3 regions of the Zoogloea oryzae genome follow, and region 2 is predicted to be linked to each of the others. Evidence: predicted binding sites of a transcription regulator. Region 2 holds the regulator's gene; each other region holds the start of a gene.
The links. Region 2 encodes FNR, which switches genes on or off when oxygen is low (the NO sensors DNR and NnrR bind a similar motif). Its sites were predicted from a motif close to TTGANCTAGNTCAA; they were not measured.
Positions count from the first base shown of each region.

Region 1 (7,127 bases), on a different contig from region 2:
GATGCAGAAGTGGATGCCGCGATGGTTTTGTTGACCCGTCATGCCGAGGAAAATCTCGGCGCGAAACTCAGGGGTTGACGCGTCATGGCAGCAACTCTGACCAAGGCGGAACTCGCCGACATGCTTTTTGAACAGGTTGGCCTCAACAAGCGCGAAGCCAAGGACATGGTGGAGTGCTTCTTCGAGGAGATCCGGCTGGCACTGGAGCGGGGCGACTGCGTCAAGCTCTCGGGCTTCGGCAACTTCCAGTTGCGCGAGAAGCCCCAGCGGCCGGGTCGCAATCCCAAAACCGGCGAAGAGATTCCGATCACGGCCCGGCGCGTGGTGACTTTCCACGCCAGCCAGAAGCTGAAGGCCAATGTGGAGCAACTGAGCGATGTCGCAAAGTGATGCCCCGGCAGCTGCAGAGCTGCCGCCCATCCCCGCCAAACGTTACTTCACCATCGGTGAGGTGAGCGACCTGTGCGGGGTCAAACCCCATGTGCTGCGCTACTGGGAGCAGGAATTCACCCAGCTGCGCCCGGTCAAGCGGGGCGGAAACCGGCGTTATTACCAGCACCACGAGGTGCTGCTGATCCGCCGGATCCGTGAACTGCTGTATCAGGACGGCTTCACCATCTCCGGGGCGCGCAACCGCCTCGACGAGATGGCGGCCCGCAAGCGCGAGGATGCGGAGGAGTCCGTCAGCCTGCGCGAGCAGCTGGTGTCCGTCCGCACCGAGATTAAGTCCATCCTGCAGCTCCTGCAGGGCTGAAGCCGCCGGAGGCGTCCGCGCCTCCGTCCGGCCAGGCATGCAACACACGCCGGCGGTGCGTTCCTGCACCGCCACTCATCTTCACGACCCGATTTCCCCCCGAGGCTTCCCATGACCTACTGTGTCAGCATGCTGCTCGACGCGGGTATGGTGTTCCTGTCGGACTCCCGTACCAACGCCGGCGTCGACCACATCAACACCTTCCGCAAGACGAGCATTTTCCAGCGCCCTGGCGAGCGCGTGCTGGTGCTGATGAGCTCCGGCAACCTGGCGATCACCCAGCAGCTCGTGTCGATGCTGCGGGAAGCCATGGCCGCCCAGGACGGGCGCGAGAACCTCTGGTCGGTGCCCAACATGTTCGAGGCGGCCCGCCACGTGGGCGAGATGCTGCGCGAAGTGCATCGCCGTGACGCCGAGGCGCTGAAGAACTTCGGCATCGACTTCACCGCGGCGCTGATCCTCGGTGGCCAGATCGGCACCGAGCAGCCGCGCCTGTTCCACATCTACGCCGCCGGCAACTTCATCGAGGCCACGCCCGACACCCCGTACTTCCAGATCGGCGAATCCAAGTACGGCAAGCCCATCATCGACCGCGTGGTGAAGCGTTACACCAGCCTCGACGAAGCGGCCAAGCTGGCGCTGATCTCGATGGATTCGACGATCCGCTCCAACCTCTCGGTGGGCGTGCCGCTGGATCTGACAATCCTCAAGACCAACGAGCTGAAGATCGCTTCGCACATCAGCATCGACGCCAAGAACGAATACTTCGCGATGATCCGCAACCGCTGGAGCGAGGCCCTCGGCCACGCCTTCGACGAGCTGCCCAACCCCGACTGGCTGGACGCGGGCGAGCAGCTTTAAGCCTTACCAGCCCTGGGCCTGACGCCGGGCGCTCTCGCACTCGGCGCGGAACTCCAGAAACTGCCTCAGCCGGCGGGCGTCGATCTTGCCGGCGTCAGCCGCCTCGCGCAGGGCGCAGCCCGGCTCGGTGTCGTGGCGGCAGTCGCGGAAGCGGCACTGGCCCGCATAGGGCCGAAACTCCGGAAAGCTCGCCTCGAGCGCTTCGGAGCTCAGATGCACCAGCCCGAAGGTCTGCATCCCCGGGCTGTCGATGATGCCGCCGCCTTCGGGCAGCGGGTACAGCCGGGCGAAGGTGGTGGTGTGCTTGCCGGTATCCAGCACCTCCGATATCTCCCGCGTCTCGGCCCGGGCTTCCGGGATCAGGGCGTTGGTCAGGGTTGATTTACCCATCCCCGATTGCCCCACCAGCAGGCTGGTCTCGCCGATCAGGCGGGCTCGCAGCGCCTCCACGTCATCCAGCGCCGACAGTTCCAGCACCGGGTAGCCCAGCGCCGAAAAGGTGGCAAGGCGCGCCCGCGCGTCTTCCAGCCCGGCGGGCAGGTCAGTCTTGTTGAGGACGATCAGCACCTTCACGTGCTGGTCTTCGGCGGCGCACACGCAGCGCGACACAAACTCATCCGAAAAGCTCGGCTCGGTGGCCACCACCATCACCACCTGGGTGGCGTTGGCGGCGATCAGCTTCTGGCGCCACGCATCCGAGCGGTAGAGCAGGCTGGTGCGCTCGATCAGCTTGTCGATCACGCCCTGGCCGGGGCCGGTGCTGGCCACCTGAACCCGGTCTCCGCAGGCGAACACGCTCTTCTTGCCCCGGGGCACGCACAGCAGGATTTCGCCGTCGTCGGTTCTAACTTCGTACTGGCGCCCGAAGGCGGCGATGAGGGTGCCGGTGGTTTTCAACGGGCGAGTTCCTGCAGACGGGCGATGCGGATCGCCGCGGGGGGATGGGAGTCGTACACGCTGGAATACACCGGATCGGGCGTGAGCGTGGAGGCGTTGTCCCGGTAGAGCTTGACCAGCGCGCTCACCAGCTCGGCCGCCGGGGCGTGGCTGGCGGCGTAGGCGTCGGCCTCGAACTCGTGCTTGCGCGACCAACGGCTCATCAGCGGGGTGAGCGGAAAGGTGAACACCGGCAGCACCAGGGCAAACAGCACCAGCGTCGGCGCGGTGCCGCTGGCCTGCATCCCCAGCCCTTCAAAGAACCACGCCTGCCCGGCCAGATGGCCCAGCAGCGCGAAGAAGGCCAGGCTGCCGGCGCCGATCACCGCGAGGCGCTTCCAGATGTGGTGATGGTGATAATGGCCGAGCTCGTGGGCCAGCACGGCCTCGACCTCGGCGGGGGAGAGCTTGTCGAGCAGGGTGTCGAAGAAGACGATGCGCTTGGCGGCGCCAAAGCCGGTGAAGTAGGCGTTGCCGTGGGCCGAGCGCTTGGAGCCGTCCATCACGAACAGGCCCGACAGGCGGAAGCCACAGCGGGTGAGCAGCGCCTCGATGCGCGTCTTCAGGGCGCCGTCGTCCAGCGGCTTGAACTTGTTGAACAGCGGCGCGATGAAGGTCGGGTAGATCAGCATCACCAGCAGGTTGAACACCAGCCAGAAGGCCCAGACGTAAAACCACCACAGGCTGCCCATGGCGGCCATCAGCCACAGCACGAAGGCGATCAGCGGCAGGCCGATGACGGCCGACAGGGCCGCGCCCTTGAGCGTGTCGGCCACGAACAGCCCCGGCGTGAGCCGGTTGAAGCCGAAGCGCGCCTCCAGCCCGAAGCTGCGGTAAATGGTGAGCGGCAGATCGATGAGCCACGACAGCACCGCCACGGTGGCGATGAAAGCCACCCCGTGGGCGAGGCTGCCCGTGTCGAAGAAGCGCCCGGCCAGATCATGCAGCGCCTGCAGCCCGCCCCCCACGGTAAGCACCACCATCAACGCCGCCGAGATCAGCAGATCCACCACCCCCAGGCGCACCCGCGCCACGGTGTAATCGGCCGCCTTGGTGTGGGCGTCCAGGGTGATGCGGGCGGCAAACGGGGCCGGCACCGCGCCCCGGTGGGCGGCCACATGGCGCATCTGGCGCGTGGCCAGCCACAGGCGCACGAGCAGGCCGGCACCGAGGGCAACAAGGAACAGGGCGGAGAAACTGCTGGCGTTCATCAGGTACGGATCGAGGCTGAGGATGGGGTGAAGACGACGGGCAAATCCGGGAAACACGCACCGGCGAAACAGGTGCTGCATAAGGGCGCTGCAGAAGGGCGCAGCGCGCCTGCAGGGCGGCGGAAACGGGCGGCAACGGCGTAGAATCGCGCCTTTACCGATAAAGCGAGCCGATTATGGCACAGGACCAGAATCACCTCATCTGGCTGGACATGGAAATGACCGGCCTCGAACCCGACAGCGACCGCATCATCGAGATGGCGATGGTCGTCACCAACAGCAACCTCGACGTGGTGGCCGAAGGCCCGGTGATCGCCGTGCATCAGACCGACGCGGTGCTCGACGGCATGGACGAGTGGAACAAGAACACCCACGGCCGCTCTGGCCTCATCGAGCGGGTCAAGGCCTCCACCATCAGCGAAGCCGAAGCCGAAGCCACCTACCTCGAGTTCATGAAGCAGTACGTGCCCTCGCGCACCACCCCCATGTGCGGCAACTCCATCGGCCAGGACCGCCGCTTCATGGCCCGCTACATGCCCACCCTCGAAGGCTACTTCCACTACCGCAACCTGGATGTCTCCACCCTCAAGGAGCTCTGCCGCCGCTGGCGCCCGGATGTGTACAAGGGCCTCGAGAAGAAGGGCGCCCACAAGGCCCTGGACGACATCCTCGAATCCATCGCCGAACTGCGCTACTACCGCGAACACTTCCTCAAGGTGTGACGATGGACCGCGCCACCCTGCGTGCCTGGTGGCAGCGCAACCGGCGCCGGGTCATCGGCCTGGCGCTGGTGTGCGTGTTCTTCTTTCTGCTCGGGCGCTTCAGCCACAACACCGTGTCGCCCCTGATGTGCAAGATCTACGGTTGAGGAACCGTCCGCCCCCTGCGTGGTCTGTCTTTACGGACAGACCGTAGCGGGGGCGAACATCCCGCCCCGCCGGCTGGTTTCCGAGTGGTCGAATCGCCCCGCGACGATTCGGCCATTTTCTTTGGCGCGTCGATCCACGACGGGCCAGCCACCAACCGCAAGAGGAAACCTCATGAAACCCGAGATCATCGTCACCGCCTGCGACCTGGATCGCCTCGAAATGCTGCTCGCCATGCCGCCGAACCGCGGCCGCAGCGATCTGGACGGCTTGCGCGACGAACTCGCCCGCGCCACCGTCGTCGACACCGCCCCCGACCACCTCATTACCCTCAGCCGCCGCGCCCGTTTCCGCGAGGAAACCTCCGGCCGCGAATACGAACTCACCCTCGCCTGGCCTCACGAAGCCAGCGCCGCCGAAGGCAAGGTCTCGATCTTCTCGCCCGCCGGCAGCGCGCTGCTCGGCCTCTCCATCGGCCAGCAGATCGACTGGCAGACCCCCGAAGGCCACGCCATCCGCCTCACCGTCCTGGCCGTCGCGCCGGCCGGCTGACGCCCGCGCGCTGCGGCGCGAAGTTCGCAAGCCATGAAAAAGGCGCCCATCGGGCGCCCTTCGGCTGACTGCGCTGCGCGCTCAGAAGCGGTAGCCGATGCCCACGCCGTAGGTGATCGGGTTCAGGTCGAGCTTGCCGATCTTGGTGCCGCCGAGTTTCACGTCGGTGTCCATCTGGATGTACTTGGCGTCGAGGTTGATCGACCACTTCTTGTCGATCGCGTAGTCCATGCCCACCTGGGCGGCGAGGCCCCAGGAGCTGCCATCCACCGACACCTTGCCCAGGGCGGTGTTGAAGCTGTCCTTGGTGAAGATGGTGTAGTTGAGGCCCAGGCCCACATAGGGCTTGAAGGCGCCCAGGTCGGTGAAGTGGTATTGCAGCAGCAGGGACGGCGGCAGGGCCTGCACGTGGCCGATGCCACCCAGCGCGGCGGTCTTGATGTCCACGTCCTGCGGGTAGGTCAGGACCAGCTCGGCGGCGATGTTCTTGGTGAAGAAGTAGCTGATGTCCACTTCCGGGATCCAGCGCTTGTCGGCGCTGACGGTACCGACACCGGCGTTCTGCAGGCCGTCGGCGTTGCCGTTGTCCCAGCTCAGATAGACGGCGCGGGCGCGCACCATCCACGGGCTTTCCTGGGCCTGGACGGCGCCGGCGGACAGGGCGGCGAGGGCGGCAACGGTGCAGGCGGCGATTTTCTTGTACATGTGTGATCTCCCTTTTGAATGTTTCAATCAGATGAAAACCGCAGGGATAATATCCACACGGTTTGTAGGGCTTTTGACCCAGGTCAAGCCTGTTTCATCTTTTGAAATGAGCTAAAGGCTTGATATGGCATGGGTTTTATGTCGAAGGAATTGCTGCGCCGCGACGATCCGACGCAGCGCGCCGCTTTGCCCTCGTCCCGCTACCAGGACAGCAGCCGGAGCAGATATCCGCTCTCGGTCCGCGCCACGAGGGCGAGGCCGGAGGCGATCAGCAGCCCGTTGAGCACCCGCCGGAAGCCTTCCACCGACAGGCGCTTGTCCACCCGTCCGGCGAGGCGGTTGCCCAGGTGGGTGGCGGGCAGCAGGATGAGCGCGGTGAGCAGCAGCGGGCCGTCGATGAGGCCGGTGGCGGCGCACAGGGCGACGCGCCACAGGGTGGAGATGGCGATCAGCACGGCCTGGGTGGCGCGAAAGGCGTTGCGCTCGGGCAGGCGGGCCTGCAGATAGGTGGCATAGACGAAGCCGCCGCTGCCGAACAGCCCGCCGAGCACGCCGCCGCCGATGCCCCAGACCCACGCGGCGCCGGCCGGCGGCTGGCTGCGGGGGGCGCTGCTGCGCAGGCTCCAGGCGCCGTAGGCCATCACGAAGCCGCCGAGCAGGGCGGCCATCAGCGAGACGGGCAGCACCTGCAGCAGCGCCACCCCGATGGTCTGGCCGAGGGCCATGCCGGGCACGAGGCGCAAGAGGGCGGCGCGGTCCACCTGGCTGCGCAGGGTGTAGCCCCGTTGCATGGCGCTGGTGGCGTCGAGCAGGGCCAGCAGCGGCACGATGCGCGTCACCGGCATGGCCCAGGCGAGGGGCGTGGAGGCGATGAGGCCGGTGCCGAAACCGACCAGCGAAAAGATGGCGTAGGCCACGGTGAGCACGGCGAAGACGCCGAGCAGCGCGAGCGGGCTGGTGCTGAACAGGGTGTCGAGGGTGAGCAGCGGCGTGGCAGGCATGGGGGCGATCCGGTGTTGAACGACCCCCCGAGTGTGGTGGCGGGCGTGCTATAACGCCAATATCGAATTAATCGCCTACCTATTACATTAAAGAATGATTAGCTTCAGGCAGATCCGCTATTTCCTGGCCGTGGCGGAGGCCGGCAATTTCTCTCTGGCGGCCGCCGGGCTGTTTGTGGCGCAGCCGGCCTTGAGTCGGCAGATCGCGGCGCTGGAGGAGGAGCTCGGGGTGACGCTCTTC
Region 1 is NZ_BSPX01000036.1:40,594-47,720, forward strand. Features, by position in the region: gene pheT (phenylalanine--tRNA ligase subunit beta) at 1-78, shown strand, start outside; gene QQK25_RS12730 (integration host factor subunit alpha) at 85-390, shown strand; gene QQK25_RS12735 (MerR family transcriptional regulator) at 377-754, shown strand; gene QQK25_RS12740 (proteasome-type protease) at 866-1,615, shown strand; gene rsgA (ribosome small subunit-dependent GTPase A) at 1,619-2,512, opposite strand; gene QQK25_RS12750 (M48 family metallopeptidase) at 2,509-3,762, opposite strand; gene orn (oligoribonuclease) at 3,939-4,484, shown strand; gene QQK25_RS12760 (hypothetical protein) at 4,487-4,630, shown strand; gene rnk (nucleoside diphosphate kinase regulator) at 4,803-5,180, shown strand; gene QQK25_RS12770 (OmpW/AlkL family protein) at 5,262-5,885, opposite strand; gene QQK25_RS12775 (sulfite exporter TauE/SafE family protein) at 6,086-6,886, opposite strand; partial or broken gene QQK25_RS12780 (LysR family transcriptional regulator) at 6,981-7,127, shown strand, end outside.
Region 1: a site for FNR is predicted at 5,959-5,972, ahead of QQK25_RS12770 (OmpW/AlkL family protein). Genes of this name have one in related genera too.

Region 2 (7,127 bases):
CAAGCCGGGTGGGCGGCAGGCAAGTGTGGATAAAGCCCGGGTGGCAGGGCGGTGGTCCAGCCGAGGGCGTCGAGCAGCGCGGCGAAGTCGCCGTCTGGCGGGGCGACCACATCAAGCGGCTCACCGCTGACCGGATGGACGAACTGCATCCGCGCGCAGGCAAGGAGCATCCGGTGGCAGCCGAAGTGCTGCTGGAAGAAGCGGTTGTGGCGGCCCTTGCCGAAGGTGGCGTCGCCGACGATGGGGTGGGACAGGTGCTTGAGGTGGCGCCGGATCTGGTGCTTGCGGCCGGTGTGGGGCGTGAGCTCGACCAGCGCGTAGCGGCTGGTGGGGTAGCGATCCACGGCGAAGGGCAGCTCGCAGGTGGCGAGGGTGCGGAAATCGGTGACGGCGGGCTGGGCGGCGTCGGAGGTCTCGTCGCCCACCCACTCGGCGTCGTCCCGGCGGCGGGTGAGGGCGTGGTCGATGCGCCCGGCTTCGGGCGGATGGCCACGCACCACCGCGAGGTAGGTCTTGGCGACTTCCTGGCGTTCGAACTGGCCGCCGAGCTGGCGGGCGGTGTCCCGGTCGAGGGCGAACACCAGCACGCCCGAGGTGCCCCGGTCGAGACGGTGGGCCGGATGCACGTGGCGGCCGAGCTGGTCGCGCAGCAATTGCACGGCGAAGCGGGTTTCGTGGCGGTCGAGCTCGCTGCGATGGACGAGCAGCCCGGCCGGCTTGTGGATGACGACCACGTGGTCGTCCTGGAACAGGATCGGAAGCATGTTGGGATGGTAAACCGGTGGCCAGGGTCGCGGGGTGGAACCTTCCCGCCCTGCAGGAGGACGAACCTAAATCCATCTTCTCGGGGCATACTTTGCCTATGTCAAATACGTTTACCCTCGACGCGGCGCTAGCCGAGGCCTTCACCCGCGACGCCCTGCTCACCTCCATCCACTCCGTGCTGCCCGAGCAGCGACAGGGGCAGCGCGACCTTCCCAGGCTCGCCGCGCGCCTCGCTGCGCTGGTGGCCGCCGCCGACCTGCCCGACCGGCTCGACGCCTGGCGGGCGCTGACCGCCTGGTTGGCCGGCGGTGCCCTGTGGAGCGATGTGTACATCGATTCGGCCGACGTGCACGGCTCTGCCACCCAGCGTTTCGCGGTGCTGATGGACGTGCTCGCCGCCCATCCCGACCTGGCCGCCGCGGTGCGCCGGGCGATCCGCTGCATCCTCGACGAGACCGACGGGGCCAACCTGTTCGGCGAGGTGGGGATTCCCAGCGACCGGGGCTTTCTGTCGGAGTTCGGCGACCGGCTGACCGCCAAGCTCATCCCGTCGCCCCGGGACGACCACGATCTTTCGCACCTGATGAGCCGCAGCTTCCGGCGCAACAAGGATCTGACCCTCATCCGTGGCCTGCAGCCGTCCACCTTTCAGCGGGCCGTGGATCTGCTGTTCCCGGCTGATGATCCGGGGATGAGCACGGCGCTGAAGGGCGCGATGGCCGATGGTTTCCGGCTGCTCCTGGCCCGGGTCCAGGGGCAGGGCCTGTCCCTCAAGCTGCGGGCCCGGGGCGAGCATCGGCCGGTGGCCCGCTCGCCCTTCCGGCGGCTCGCCGACAGCGGCGAGAATCTGCTTTGCGCCTGGGAGCAGGGCCGCGTGTCGATGCAGCTCGTCGAGGCCTGGCAGCTCGATCTGGCCGCCTGCCGGGACGAGATGCACCTGATCTCCACGCGCCTCGAATCCGAGGGCATCAGCGTGGATATCGTGTATGGGCTGGACGTGCTCGACCGCTGCCTCACGCGGATGGAGACCATCGTCGGGGTGATGGCCGCCGACCCCGGCTCGCCGGGGCCTGTCCTCTTGCTGCTCCAGCAACTGGCCTACGCGGCCCACGAGAGCGCCAGCCTGCGCCATCTGGTGCGGGCCAACTTGCAGCGCCTGCAGCGGCGCATCGTCGACCGCGCGGGCAAGACCGGCGAGCATTACATCGCTGAAAACAACGAGGACTACCGCCATATCTGGACAGCCGCTGCCGGCGGCGGGCTGCTGACGGTGGGCACCGCGGCGATGAAGATGACCGTCGCCGGCGCCGGGCTGGCGCTGTTCCTGGAAGGGCTTGGCTCCGGCATCAACTACGCGGTGAGCTTCCTGCTCCTCCAGGCGCTCGGGCTGATCCTCGCCACCAAGCAGCCGGCGATGACCGCCGCCGCCTTCGCGGCCATCATCCGTGACCGCAAGGGCAACGAGCGCCTCGACGTGATCGTCGATTACGCGGCGTGCATCTGTCACTCGCAGCTGGCGGCGACCATCGCCAACGTGGTGGTGGTGGCCTGCGGCGCCTACGCCTTCGATGCGGCGTGGCGCCTTGCCACCGGGCACGCCTTCCTCACCACCGACGAGGCCCGTTATGTCTTCCATTCCCTCAGCCCGGTCGATAGCGGGACAGTGTTCTACGCGGCGCTCACCGGGGTGATCCTGTACCTCGCGGCGCTGGTGGGTGGCTGGGTGGATAACTGGGCGGTGTATCACCGGCTGCCCCAGGCGATCGCCGAGCACCGGCTGGGCAACCGCTTCGGGCGGCTGCGCATGATGCGGCTCGCCGGCATCGTGTCGCGCAACATGTCGGGCTGGGCGACCAACATCTCCCTCGGGCTGATGCTGGGGATGACGCCGGTGCTCGGCAAGTTCTTCGGGCTGCCGCTGGATGTGCGTCACGTGACGCTCAACTCCGGCATCCTCAGCCTTGCCACGTCGTCCCTCGAGATGAAGTGGGTCGGCACCGGGCTGCTCACGCTGGCGGTGGCCGGCGTCGGGGTGATGTTCGTGCTCAACCTCGGGGTGAGCTTCGCCCTGTCGCTGATGACCGCCGTGCGCGCCTACGATCTGCCCAAGTCCGACCTGCGCGAGCTGCGCCGCCGTCTGTGGCATCGCCTGCGCACCCGGCCGCGGGATTTCCTGCTCCCGCCGAAGCGCCCGGCGGCTTCCTGAGGGTGCTGCGGGGAGGCTCAAGCTTGACGGCATCACGCCGTTAATCTCCCCGCGGCAGCCGGCCGGCTCATCCCGATGGGATCGAGGGCGGCGACCGCTCCGATCGATGCGTCCCACCCATGCGGTCCGTCACCGAGAGCCCCGAATGAATGCGCCCGAACGAAACCTCAAACTGACCAACCACCGCTCCGGCGAGCTTGCCGGCATCGTGCGGGTCAACGAAGAAATCAAGGCCATCGTCGCGACGGCCTTCCGGATCAACCTGATGGCCCTCAACGCCATCTTCCTGGCCAAGCGCGCGGGCAACGCCGCGCTGGGCTTCGGCGTGCTCTCCAACGAACTGCGCCGCTTCGCCCAGGATCTCACCCGACACATGGCCTCGCTGCGCGACATGACCTCCGGCTCGGTGGGCAGCGTCACCGGCGTCGTCCAGCAGCAGCGCAACTCGCGGATCCTCGCCGAGGCGATCCGCCTCGCCGGCGAGGTGCCCGGCGTGCGCGAGGCCCGCAAGCGCGGGATGGCGCGCCTGTCGGCCCAGCAGGTCAAGCTGCGCGCCCTCGACCTGCGCCTGCGCGCGGCGGTCGAGGAGACCCAGCAACTGGTCGAACTGGGCGGCGTGCTGGCCCGCTCGGCCAAGATCGAGGCGGCTTACGGCGGCGGGTTCAGCCCGGCGCTGATGCAGGTCTCGACGGATTTCGCGGAGGTGATCGCGCAGATCAAGCGATCCCTCGAAGTGCTCGGCAAGGAACGGCTCGTAAAGGACTAGGAACCCATGAAGCAGGCTCACTGTATCTTCCAGGAAGACGACCACCGCTGGCTGGCGATCGCGCGCGATGCGACCAAGCCGGGCTACATCATCGACACCAACGAATACGTGATCGTCGATGGCGAGGAGGCGCTGCTGTGCGACCCGGGCGGCATCGAGATCTTTCCGGCGGTCTTCTCGGCCCTGTCGGCAGAGTGCGACCCCACCAAGCTGGCCGGCCTGTTCGCCTCCCACCAGGACCCGGACATCATCTCGTCCCTGGCCCTGTGGCTGGAGTTCAAGCCGGATCTCAAGTGCTACACCAGCTGGCTGTGGCAGTCCTTCCTGCCCCACTTCGGCGGCGAGGACACCACCTTCGTGCCGATTCCCGATCCGGGCATGACCATCAAGCTCGGCAGCCTCGAACTGCAGGCCGTGCCGGCCCATTATCTGCACTCGTCGGGCAACTTCAACCTGTATGACCCGAAGGCCAAGATCCTGTTCTCCGGCGACATCGGCGCGGCGCTGCTGCCGCCCGACCAGGGCGGGCTGTACGTGGAGGATTTCTCCCGCCACATCCGCCACGCGGAAGCCTTCCACAAGCGCTGGATGGGCTCCGACCGGGCCAAGCGTGACTGGTGCGAGCGCGTCTCGCGGCTGGAGATCGACATGCTGGTGCCCCAGCACGGCTCGATCTACCAGGGCGCCGACGTGCAGCGCTTCATCAACTGGTTCGCGGCGCTGGAAGTGGGCGTGCTGCGCGGCTGAAGTTGAGGCCCCGCAAGGACGGGGCAGGGCGGATGCCCGAAAATGTCGTCAAGGCGTAACCCCATCCGAGGCGACATGTACCTGCTCATCAAGCATCTCCACATCACCTGCGTCGTGCTGAGCGGCGCGGGTTTTCTTTTGCGCGGCTGGTGGTCGATCACCGGATCGCCGCTGCTCAAGGCCCGGCTGACCCGGCGCCTGCCTCACGTGATCGACTCGTGTCTGCTCGCCAGCGCCATCGCTCTGGCGTGGATGGCCGGGCAATACCCCTTCGTGGATGGCTGGCTGACCGCCAAGGTGCTGGGCCTGCTGGCCTACATCGGCCTAGGTGTCGTGGCCCTGCGACCGACGCGGCCGCTCGGCGTGCGCGTGGTGGCGCTCGCCGCGGCGGCGGCCGTGTTTTCGTACATTGTGTCAGTGGCGCTCACCAAGAACCCGGCGGGCTGGCTCGCGCTCGTCTGATCAGATGGCGTGGTGGTTCAGCAGCCGCTTGAGCCCCGGGGTGTCAAGGATGCGGATGTGCTTCTGCTGGACCGCCACCAGGCCTTCTTCCTGGAAGCGCGAGAAGGCGCGGGAGACGGTTTCGAGCTTCAGGCCCAGGTAGGAGCCGATCTCGTCGCGGGTCATGCGCAGATGGAACTCGGACGGCGAGAAACCCCGCGCGGTGAAGCGCTGGGACAGGTTGAGCAGGAAGGCGGCGAGGCGTTCCTCGGCGCGCATGGAGCCGAGCAGCATCATCACGCCGTGGTCGCGCACGATCTCGCGGCTCATGATCTTGTGGAACTGGTGCTGCAGGCTCTCGACCTGACGCGACAGCTCTTCGAGGCGGCTGAAGGGGATCACGCACACTTCGCTGTCTTCGAGGGCGATGGCGTTGCACGAGTGGTGTTCGGTGCTGATGCCGTCCAGCCCCAGGACTTCGCCGGTCATCTGGAAACCGGTGACCTGATCGCGGCCGTCCTCCAGAATGACATCGGTCTTGAACGAGCCGGCGCGGATCGCGTAGATCGCCTCGAAGGACTCCCCGGAGCGGTAGAGATGCTGCTGACGCTTGATCTTGCGACGGCTGCCGACGAGCTCGTCGAGCTGGTTTATTTCCCGCGGGTCGAGCCCGAACGGCAGGCACAGCTCGCGCAGATTACACTGGGAACAAGCTGTCTTGATCTCGATAATTGTTGCTGGAATCGCAGAATTCATCTGTACGCTTACCACCTGGACTTGAGAGGATTTACCAACCTTTGGAGCCCTTTGATCCACATCAATACGATTACAGGATGATTCTGCGATCGTTTCGCGGAATTAATAGAAGCACGCCCATGAACGCGACTCAAAAAGATCTGATCTTCGACCCCGAGCTCATTCGCAAGTTTGATGTGAATGGCCCGCGTTACACTTCGTATCCGACCGCAGACCGCTTCGTCGAGGCCTTCAACTCCGACGCGCTGTGCGACTGGCTCGGCAAGAGGTCGATCGGCGGGATTGGCAAACCGCTCTCATTATACTTCCACATCCCGTTCTGCAATACGATCTGCTACTACTGCGCCTGCAACAAAATCATCACCAAGGATCACGGGCGCTCGGCCAAGTATCTGGAGTACCTCGAGAAGGAGGTTGATCTTCAGGTCGCCTGCCTGCAGGGCCCGCGGGAGGTGCTGCAGCTTCACCTGGGCGGCGGCACGCCCACCTTCCTGTCCCACGACGAGCTGCGCCAGCTGATGGGCATCGTGAAGAAGCACTTCACGCTGGTGCCCGACGGCGAGTACTCCATCGAGGTCGACCCCCGCAAGGTCGATGAAGCCACCGTCGCGCTGCTGGCCGAGCTGGGCTTCAACCGCATGAGCGTCGGCATCCAGGATTTCAACCCGGATGTGCAAAAGGCCGTCAATCGCGTCCAGAGCGAGGAAGAAACCAAGCTGGTGATCGACGCGGCCCGCGCCCACGGCTTCAAGTCGGTGAGTGTCGACCTGATCTACGGCCTGCCCAAGCAGAACGTTATCAGCTTCAACCGCACCCTTGAGCAGATCCTGGCCCTGTCGCCGGATCGCCTGTCGATCTACAACTACGCGCACCTGCCGAGCCTCTTCAAGCCCCAGCGCCGCATCGTCGACGCGCAGCTGCCGTCGGGCGAGACCAAGCTGCAGATCCTGCAGCTGGCCATCCGCCGCCTCACCGAGGCCGGCTACGTCTACATCGGCATGGACCACTTCGCCAAGCCGACCGACGAGCTCACCACCGCCCAGCGCCAGGGCCGCCTGCACCGCAACTTCCAGGGCTACTCGACCTACGCCGAGTGCGACCTGCTGGCCTTCGGCGTCTCCGCCATCGGCAAGGTCGGGCCGACGTACGCCCAGAACGTGAAGACGCTGGACGAGTACTACGACATCCTCGACACCGGCCGCCTGCCGGTGCTGCGCGGCATCGAGTTAACCCCGGACGACCTGCTGCGCCGGGCGATCATCCAGGCGCTCATGTGCCACTTCGAGCTGTCCATCGAATCCATCGAGATCGCCCACTTGATCGACTTCAAGAAGTACTTCGCTGCCGAGCTCGCCGACCTGCGCGAGATGGAGAAGGGCGGCCTCCTGAAGATCGACGACCAGTGGATCAGCGTGCTGCCCGCTGGCCGGATGCTGGTGCGGGCCA
Region 2 is NZ_BSPX01000105.1:2,729-9,855, reverse strand. Features, by position in the region: gene QQK25_RS21060 (tRNA pseudouridine(65) synthase TruC) at 1-764, opposite strand, end outside; gene QQK25_RS21055 (transporter-like protein) at 863-2,971, shown strand; gene QQK25_RS21050 (methyl-accepting chemotaxis protein) at 3,117-3,737, shown strand; gene QQK25_RS21045 (oxygen-binding di-iron domain-containing protein) at 3,744-4,484, shown strand; gene QQK25_RS21040 (SirB2 family protein) at 4,560-4,946, shown strand; gene fnr (fumarate/nitrate reduction transcriptional regulator Fnr) at 4,947-5,681, opposite strand; gene hemN (oxygen-independent coproporphyrinogen III oxidase) at 5,801-7,127, shown strand, end outside.

Region 3 (7,127 bases), on a different contig from region 2:
AGCAGGTGATCGCCTCGCGCCTCAGCCTGACGCCGGAAACCCTCTCGCGCATCTTCCACGAGCTGTCCGAAGCCGGCCTGATCTCGGTGCAGGGCAAGCACATCGTGATCCACGACGCCGCCAAGCTGGCCCTCCACGACTGAAACGCCGCCTCAGGGGGCGGCCGCGTGACGGATGTGGATGTGAAACTCCCCGCTGTCCGTGGATTCGGTGCGGTGGGTGTATCCGTTGCGCCGCAGGATGTCGTACAGCGGCCCCGGCTCCCGATACAACATCAGGATCACCTCGCCGTCCGGCGGCAAGGTGTCGAGGGCCTCGAGGGTCAGGTTGAGGGGTTCCGGCGGCATCAGACCGCGGGCGTCGACAATGATGGGCGTGGTGATATCGGTCATGGGATGCTCTGGAAAAAGTGGCGGAAACGCCGGTGCGGACACCAGATTGGCCCATTCGCCCCCGGTGAACCTTGAGCGCGGTCAAGCTGATGAACGGTTGGCGTGGTGCAGGTCGCATACGAAGGCCCGGAATGGGTGATAAATTCGCGGCCATGCCGAATGAGACTCAATCGTGAAGGAAGGTTCCGCCCTGCTCGCCGCCCTGGCCCTGGCGGCGGGCATCGCCTATTGGTCAGATCACTTCCGCACCGAAGGCTGGAGCGCCGCTCCGCAGACGGAGAGCCCCTTCCCCCACCAGCAGACGGCCGCCCGCTCGCCCAGCCCGGTGCCACCGCCGGCCGCGCCCGAGCGGCTGGAAGTCCACGCCGCCAGCGACGCCACCGACAAGGCTGCCCTGTGCGCCGAGCTGCAGGAAGTGATCGAGGGCGTGGACGCCGCCCTCCTCCACCCCCAGTCACCGGGTTCGGCCGAACAGCTTCTCAACCGCCGCCGGACCTACGTGGAAAAACGGATGGCGCTGGGCTGCTGATGGCCCGCCCGGCGCTCGATCGCGGATGAAGGAAGGCCCGGTCCTGCTCATCGCCCTGCTGCTCACCGCGGCAACGGCGTGGTGGTCGGCGGAGCATCCGCACGCCCCCGAAGCCCCCGCCGAAACCCCGACACCGGCCGCCGCCCCCGTCGCCCCGCCGCCGGCGCTGGCCAACCCGATGCCACCACCGCCACCCGCAGCCCGGCCGGACCAGGCCTACCGCTGCCTGCGGGGCGGCACGCCGACCTTCTCCGATCGCCCCTGCGCGCCGGGCGAGGCGCAGGAAGTCATCACCCTGCGCACGCCGCCACCGGGCTCGCCCACCGCGAGCTATCAGGAACAGTACGAACGCCTGGTGGCAGACCGGCCGGTGGTGCCGCCGCCACCGCGGCCGGCTGCCCGCCAGCACGACGAGACCGACCGGAAGGCGGCCGAATGCGAACACTGGCTGGCGGTGATCCGCGACATCGACACGAGCATGCGCCAGCCCCAGTCGGGCCCGATGATGGACCACTTCGCCGCCCGCCGCCGCGCGGCCCACGACCGCCGCTTCACGCTGGGCTGCTGACGGCCCGCGCGGCCCTCAGTGGCTGGTGCCTTCCGAACGCTGGATCTTGTTGAAGAGGTTGTACTTGCCGATGGGCTTGCTGGCGGGCAGGCGCTTGATTTCCTTGAAGGTGCTGGCGTCGAGGAAGATCAGCGCGCCATCCTTTTCCATCAGGCTGGCGATCACGTAGCGGCCGTAGCGGTCGAACTCCACGTGGGCGAAGGTCTTGCCGGGCTCGGGCCGTATCTGCGCCACCACCTTGAGCTGCTGCTTGTCCACCACCTGCAGGGTGTCCCTGGCCGTCGGGCTCATCATCGAATCGACCCACGCGTAGGGGCTGTTCTCGTGGCTGCGCAGGAAGAAACCCGGGCCCAGCGTGGGGATCGTCGCCAGCGTCTGCCAGTTCTGCATGTCGATCACGCTCACCTGGGCGTCCTTCAGGTTGGTGCTCGCCACCACCCGGCGGCCGTCGCGTAGCCACGAGATGCCCGAGCCCAGGTGCGGCATGCCGGGCAGATCCAGCGCAGCAATGGGGCGACGCACGTCGAGGTTGACCACCTGCCCGCGGCCTTCGCGGCTGGCGCCGACCAGGTTGGCGTAATCCTGCGTGAAGAAGAAGTCGTCCAGCGGCACGTCGAGCACCGTCCGGCGCGGGTTGAGATAACCCGGCGTGGCGATGGCTTCGCCCATCTTGTAGTCGTGCACGTAGCCGTTGAAGAAGGGCTTGGCGGCCGGGTCGTAGGACACTTCCCAGATTTCCGGCAGATCCTTCAGGCCGATGATGAAGCTCTTCCGCGGCGCGGCGTCGTACACCGCCGAGATGCGCGAGGCGGCGTCGCCCTTGAGGTTGGCGCCGTCGATGACCTTGAGCAGCTTGAGGTCGGCATCGAAGATCACCACGTTGCCCGGCAGATAGTTGGCCACCGCAACAAAGCGCCCGTCGGACGACACCGCCGCGTTGCGGGTGTTGATGCCCGCGCGCACCTCGGCGACGACCTTCAGGTTCCAGATGTCGAACTTGCTCACCCAGCCGTCCCGCGAGGCGAAGAACACGTAGCGGCCGTCCGGCGTGAACTTCGGCCCGCCGTGCAGGGCGTAGCGCGACGGGAAGCGGAAGATGCGCTCCATGCGGTCGCCGTCGAGCACGCTCACGTGGTGATCGCCAGCCTCGACGACGATGAACAGGTTCATCGGGTCGGCCTTGGCCACGTCGCCCTGGCGCGCGTCGGGCAGGCTGCCGGGCGGGAAGGGCTCGGTGCGCGAGGCGCGGATGTCGGCCTCGCTCCAGGCCGGCGCCGGGCTCACCGGCGAGTAGATCCAGCCGGCAAGCGCCTCGATCTCGTCGGGCTGGAGCGTCTGGCCGAAGGGCGGCATCTGGGTGGCGGCGCGGCCTTCGCGGATGGTGGCGACAGCGTCCTTGCGCTTGAGGCGCTCGAGGCTCTCGGGCAGCAGCGCCGGGCCCATGCCTCCGAGGCGGCCGGCGCCATGGCAGGAGAGGCAGTGCTGGGTGTAGAGCGCGGGGGCGTCGGCGGCAGCGGCCGGCGCCAGGTTGCCGACGAACAGGGCGGCGAGGATCAGGCTGGAAATCTTCATGGCGCGCATTCGGTGTGGATCGGGCGGGGCCCGACGGGTTCGGGGCCGGGATGACGCTGGGCGGATCAGGCGGCCGGCTGCAGGCGCACCCACGGCTTCACCTCGAGCCGCGCCGCATCGTCAGCCACGCCGATCTCGGCGTTGTCGAGGTAGCAGCCGGGGTCTTCCTGCCACGGGTCGCCGGTGAGCTGCTGGGCGCGCACGCGGGTGTTGCCGTTGCACATGACGAGGTAGCGGCACTCGGCGCAGCGGCCGGTAACAGGCCGGGGCGACTGCTTGAGGCCGGCCATCAGCGGGTCGGAGACATCCGTCCAGATGTCGCCGAACTTGCGCTCGCGCACGTTGCCCAGCGTGTGGTGCCACCACATGGTGTCGGGGTGCACGTTGCCCAGGTTGTCGATGTTGGCGACGTTGATACCGCTGGAGTTGCCGCCCCACTGCATCAGCTTCGCCTCGATGTGGGCGGCCCGCTCGGGGAAGCGGCGGCGCACCCACTGCAGGAAGAACGGGCCGTCGGCGTCGTTGTTGCCGGTGGTGAAATCCTTGTCGAGGCCGCGCCTTTCGCAATCCCAGGCGGTCTCGAAGAGCAGCTCCATCGCGTCGCGGGTGAGGATGTGGCGGGCGTCGTCGGCGCGGTTCTTGTTGCCGCGGCCGGCATAGTTGAGGTGCGAGAAATAGAAGCGGTCGATGCCTTCGTCTTCCACCAGCTGCAGCACGCCGGGCAGGTCGGACGCGTTGTCCTGGGTCATGGTGTAGCGCACGCCCACCTTCACGCCGAGCTCGCGGCAGCGGCGCAGGCCGGCCAGCGAGCGGTCGAAGGCGCCGTCGAGGCGACGGAACTTGTCGTGGGTCTCGCGGATGCCGTCGAGGCTCACCCCCACGTAGTCGAAGTCGGCGGCGGCAATGCGCTCGATGTTGCTGTCGTCGATCAGCGTGCCGTTGGACGACAGGCCCACGTAGAAGCCCATCGCCTTGGCGCGCCCGGCGATCTCGAAAATGTCGGGGCGCAGGAGCGGCTCGCCGCCGGAGAGGATCAGCACCGGCACCCGGAAGGCCTTGAGGTCGTCCATGGTGCGGAAGATCTCGTGGGTCGAAAGCTCGCCGGCAAAATCGGTGTCGGCCGAGATCGAGTAGCAGTGCTTGCAGGTGAGGTTGCAGCGGCGGATCAGGTTCCAGATCACCACCGGACCCGGCGGGTTGCGCTTCGGCCCGATCGGCGTGGGCGCCGCGATTTCGCGGAGATAAGCGGAGATGCGGAACATGACGGCAGCCTCGGTAAGGGATGGCCCGATTGTCACCGCCGCCCGGGCGCCATGACCTTGACGGGTATCAACGGCGCAGGGCTGATCGCACCGCGGACGGGCACCAGCGCCGCGTTTTGTTAGCGTGGATCAAAGCGCGTCCGGCTGGCGGGGGTAAGCTACCGATATCCGAGCAAAACACTCAACTACTCCAGCGCCACGCCATGGCCAAGAAGTTTCCCCTGCACCCGAAGCACCCCGAGCGCATCTGCTGGGGCTGCGACAAGTATTGCCCGACGGACGCCCTCGCCTGCGGCAACGGCTCGGGCCGCACGCTTCACCCGGCCGAGATGCTGGGCGAAGACTGGTACACCTTCGGCGACTGGGGCCTCGACATCGACCCCGAGACCGACAGCGTGCCGCCGACCCGCGACGGAACCTGAGCCGGCCGATCCGGCGCTACTTCGCGCCCCAGGGCATCACCGGCACCGTCGAGATGCTGTTGGCCGGCGCGCCGTCGATCAGCTTGCGGCTGATGGCGACGTACACCAGCGTGTTGTTGGCCTTGTCGAACATCCGCACGATGCGCGTCTCCTTGAACACCAGCGAGGTGTCCTCCGAGAACACCACCTCGTTCTCGGGCAGCTTGGCCGGCAGGGTGATCGGGCCGGTCTGGCGGCAGGCCAGCGAGAACTGCGACGGGTCCTGGGCCAGCCCGAGGCTGCCCGACACGCCGCCGGTGCGGGCCTGGCTCACGTGGCAGGTCACGCCCGGCACCCTGGCGTCGTGGAAGGCCTCGACGCACACCTTGTGGTTGGCGCCGATGAGTTTCCAGGTGGTGGTCACGCAGCCCACCTCGTCGGCGGCGGCGTGGGTGGCGGCAAGGCCGAGGACGATCGTGGCAAAGGCGTTGCGGTAGCGCATCAGGGGCTCCTTTCTGACAGAATGAGGCACATCCGGCTGCCCGGACGTCATCCGGGCCACTGTACCCCAAACGCCCCCGACAACCCACCCGTCGACACCCATGGCCATCGTTCATCCCGCAGGCTGGCGCGAGCTGGCCGCCACCGGCGCCGCCCAGCGCGAGATCGAGACCCTCGCCCAGCTCGCCGACGGCCTCTCCGACGACTACACGATCTTCCACGGCGTGCACTGGACGCGCATCCACCAGGGCCGCCACGCCATCGTCGGCGAGATCGACTTCGCCATCGTCGGCCCCACCGGCAAGCTGCTGCTGGTCGAGCAGAAATCCGGCTTTCTGGCCGAGACGCCCGGCGGCCTGGTCAAACGCTACGGCCAGAAGGACAAGCAGGTGGCGATGCAGCTCGCCCGCAACGTGGACGCCCTCACCAACCGGCTGCGCGCCGTGTGCGACGGCGATCCCATCGAGGTGGACGCCCTGTTGTTCTGCCCCGACTACACCGTGCGCTCGCCCGGCACGGCCGGCATCGACCCGGCGCGCATCGTGGACGCCACCCGGCGCCCGTATCTGATCGAGGTGATCCGCGCCATCCTGCCCGCCAGCGGCCCGCGGCTCATCAACCGGGCCAAGGTCGAGCGCTTCCTGGGCGACGTGCTGGAGCTGGTGCCCGAGGTGCACGCCATCGTCGGCGAGGCCCACGCCCTGTACACCCGGCTCGCCGGCGGGCTGGCCGACTGGGCGCGGCGGATCGACTTCACGCCCTTCCGCCTGCGCGTGGTGGGCACCGCCGGATCGGGCAAGACCCAGCTGGCGATGGCCGCCTACCGCGACGCCCTGGCCGCGGGCCGGCGCCCCATGTACGTCTGCTACAACCGCCCGCTGGCCGACCACATCGCGCTGATCGCCCCGCCCGGCGGCATCGTCGTCACCTACCACCAGCTCGCCGACCGCCTGCTGCGCGCCCGCGGTGACGCACCGGATTTCACCCGGCCCGACGCCTTCGCCCGCCTCGAAGCCGCCCTCGACAGCCTCCAGCCCATCGATGCCGACCAGGTGGACGAGCTCATCATCGACGAAGGCCAGGATTTCCAGGCCGGCTGGGCCCGCAACCTGCTGCGCTTCCTGCGCCCCGGCGGCCGCGCCTGGTGGCTCGAAGACCCGCTGCAGAACCTCTACGCCCGCCCGCCGGTCGATCTGCCCGGCTGGGTGACGCTCCACGCCGACACCAACTACCGCAGCCCGCGGGACATCCTCGCCAGCCTCAACCGGCTGCTGCCCGGGCGGCCCGTGGAAGCCGGCAGCCCGGTGTCCGGCGCCGAGGTGGAGATCATCAGCTACGCCGGCCCGGATGATCTCGCCGCCGCCTCGACCCGCGCCCTCACCCGCGCCGTCGGGCTGGGCTTCAAGCGCCCGCACATCGCCCTCGTCACCTACCGCGGCCGCGAGCATTCGCTGCTCACGCCCCTCACCCGGCTGGGCAACTTCCCGCTCAAGGCGCCCACCGGCCGCTACGACCTGCTCGGCAACCCCATCCTCACCGACGGCGACATCCTCATCGACTCGGTGCACCGCTTCAAGGGCCGCGCCGCCCCCTGCGTGATCCTCACCGAGATCGACTTCACCACCCTCGATGACGCCGCCATCCGACGCCTCTTCGTCGGCGCTACCCGCGCCACCCTCAAGCTGATCCTGGTGGCCACCGAGCCCGCCGCCGCGGTGCTGCGCGAGCGCCTCCTGCCCGCATCCTGACCATTTCCCGGAGCCCCCGATGCCGCCCGCCCCCACCCACTGCTTCACCTACGGCTCGCTGATGTGCGAGGACATCATGGGCGCCGTGTGCGCCGCCCGCGCACCCTTCGTCGCCGCCACCCTCGACGGCTACCGGCGCGGGCCGGTGATCGGG
Region 3 is NZ_BSPX01000076.1:13,353-20,479, reverse strand. Features, by position in the region: gene QQK25_RS19065 (Crp/Fnr family transcriptional regulator) at 1-143, shown strand, start outside; gene QQK25_RS19060 (sulfurtransferase TusA family protein) at 153-392, opposite strand; gene QQK25_RS19055 (hypothetical protein) at 565-921, shown strand; gene QQK25_RS19050 (hypothetical protein) at 947-1,489, shown strand; gene QQK25_RS19045 (cytochrome D1 domain-containing protein) at 1,505-3,070, opposite strand; gene nirJ (heme d1 biosynthesis radical SAM protein NirJ) at 3,127-4,323, opposite strand; gene QQK25_RS19035 (DUF3079 domain-containing protein) at 4,527-4,745, shown strand; gene QQK25_RS19030 (CreA family protein) at 4,762-5,226, opposite strand; gene QQK25_RS19025 (ATP-binding domain-containing protein) at 5,327-6,973, shown strand; gene QQK25_RS19020 (gamma-glutamylcyclotransferase family protein) at 6,993-7,127, shown strand, end outside.
Region 3: a site for FNR is predicted at 4,381-4,394, ahead of nirJ (heme d1 biosynthesis radical SAM protein NirJ). Genes of this name have one in related genera too.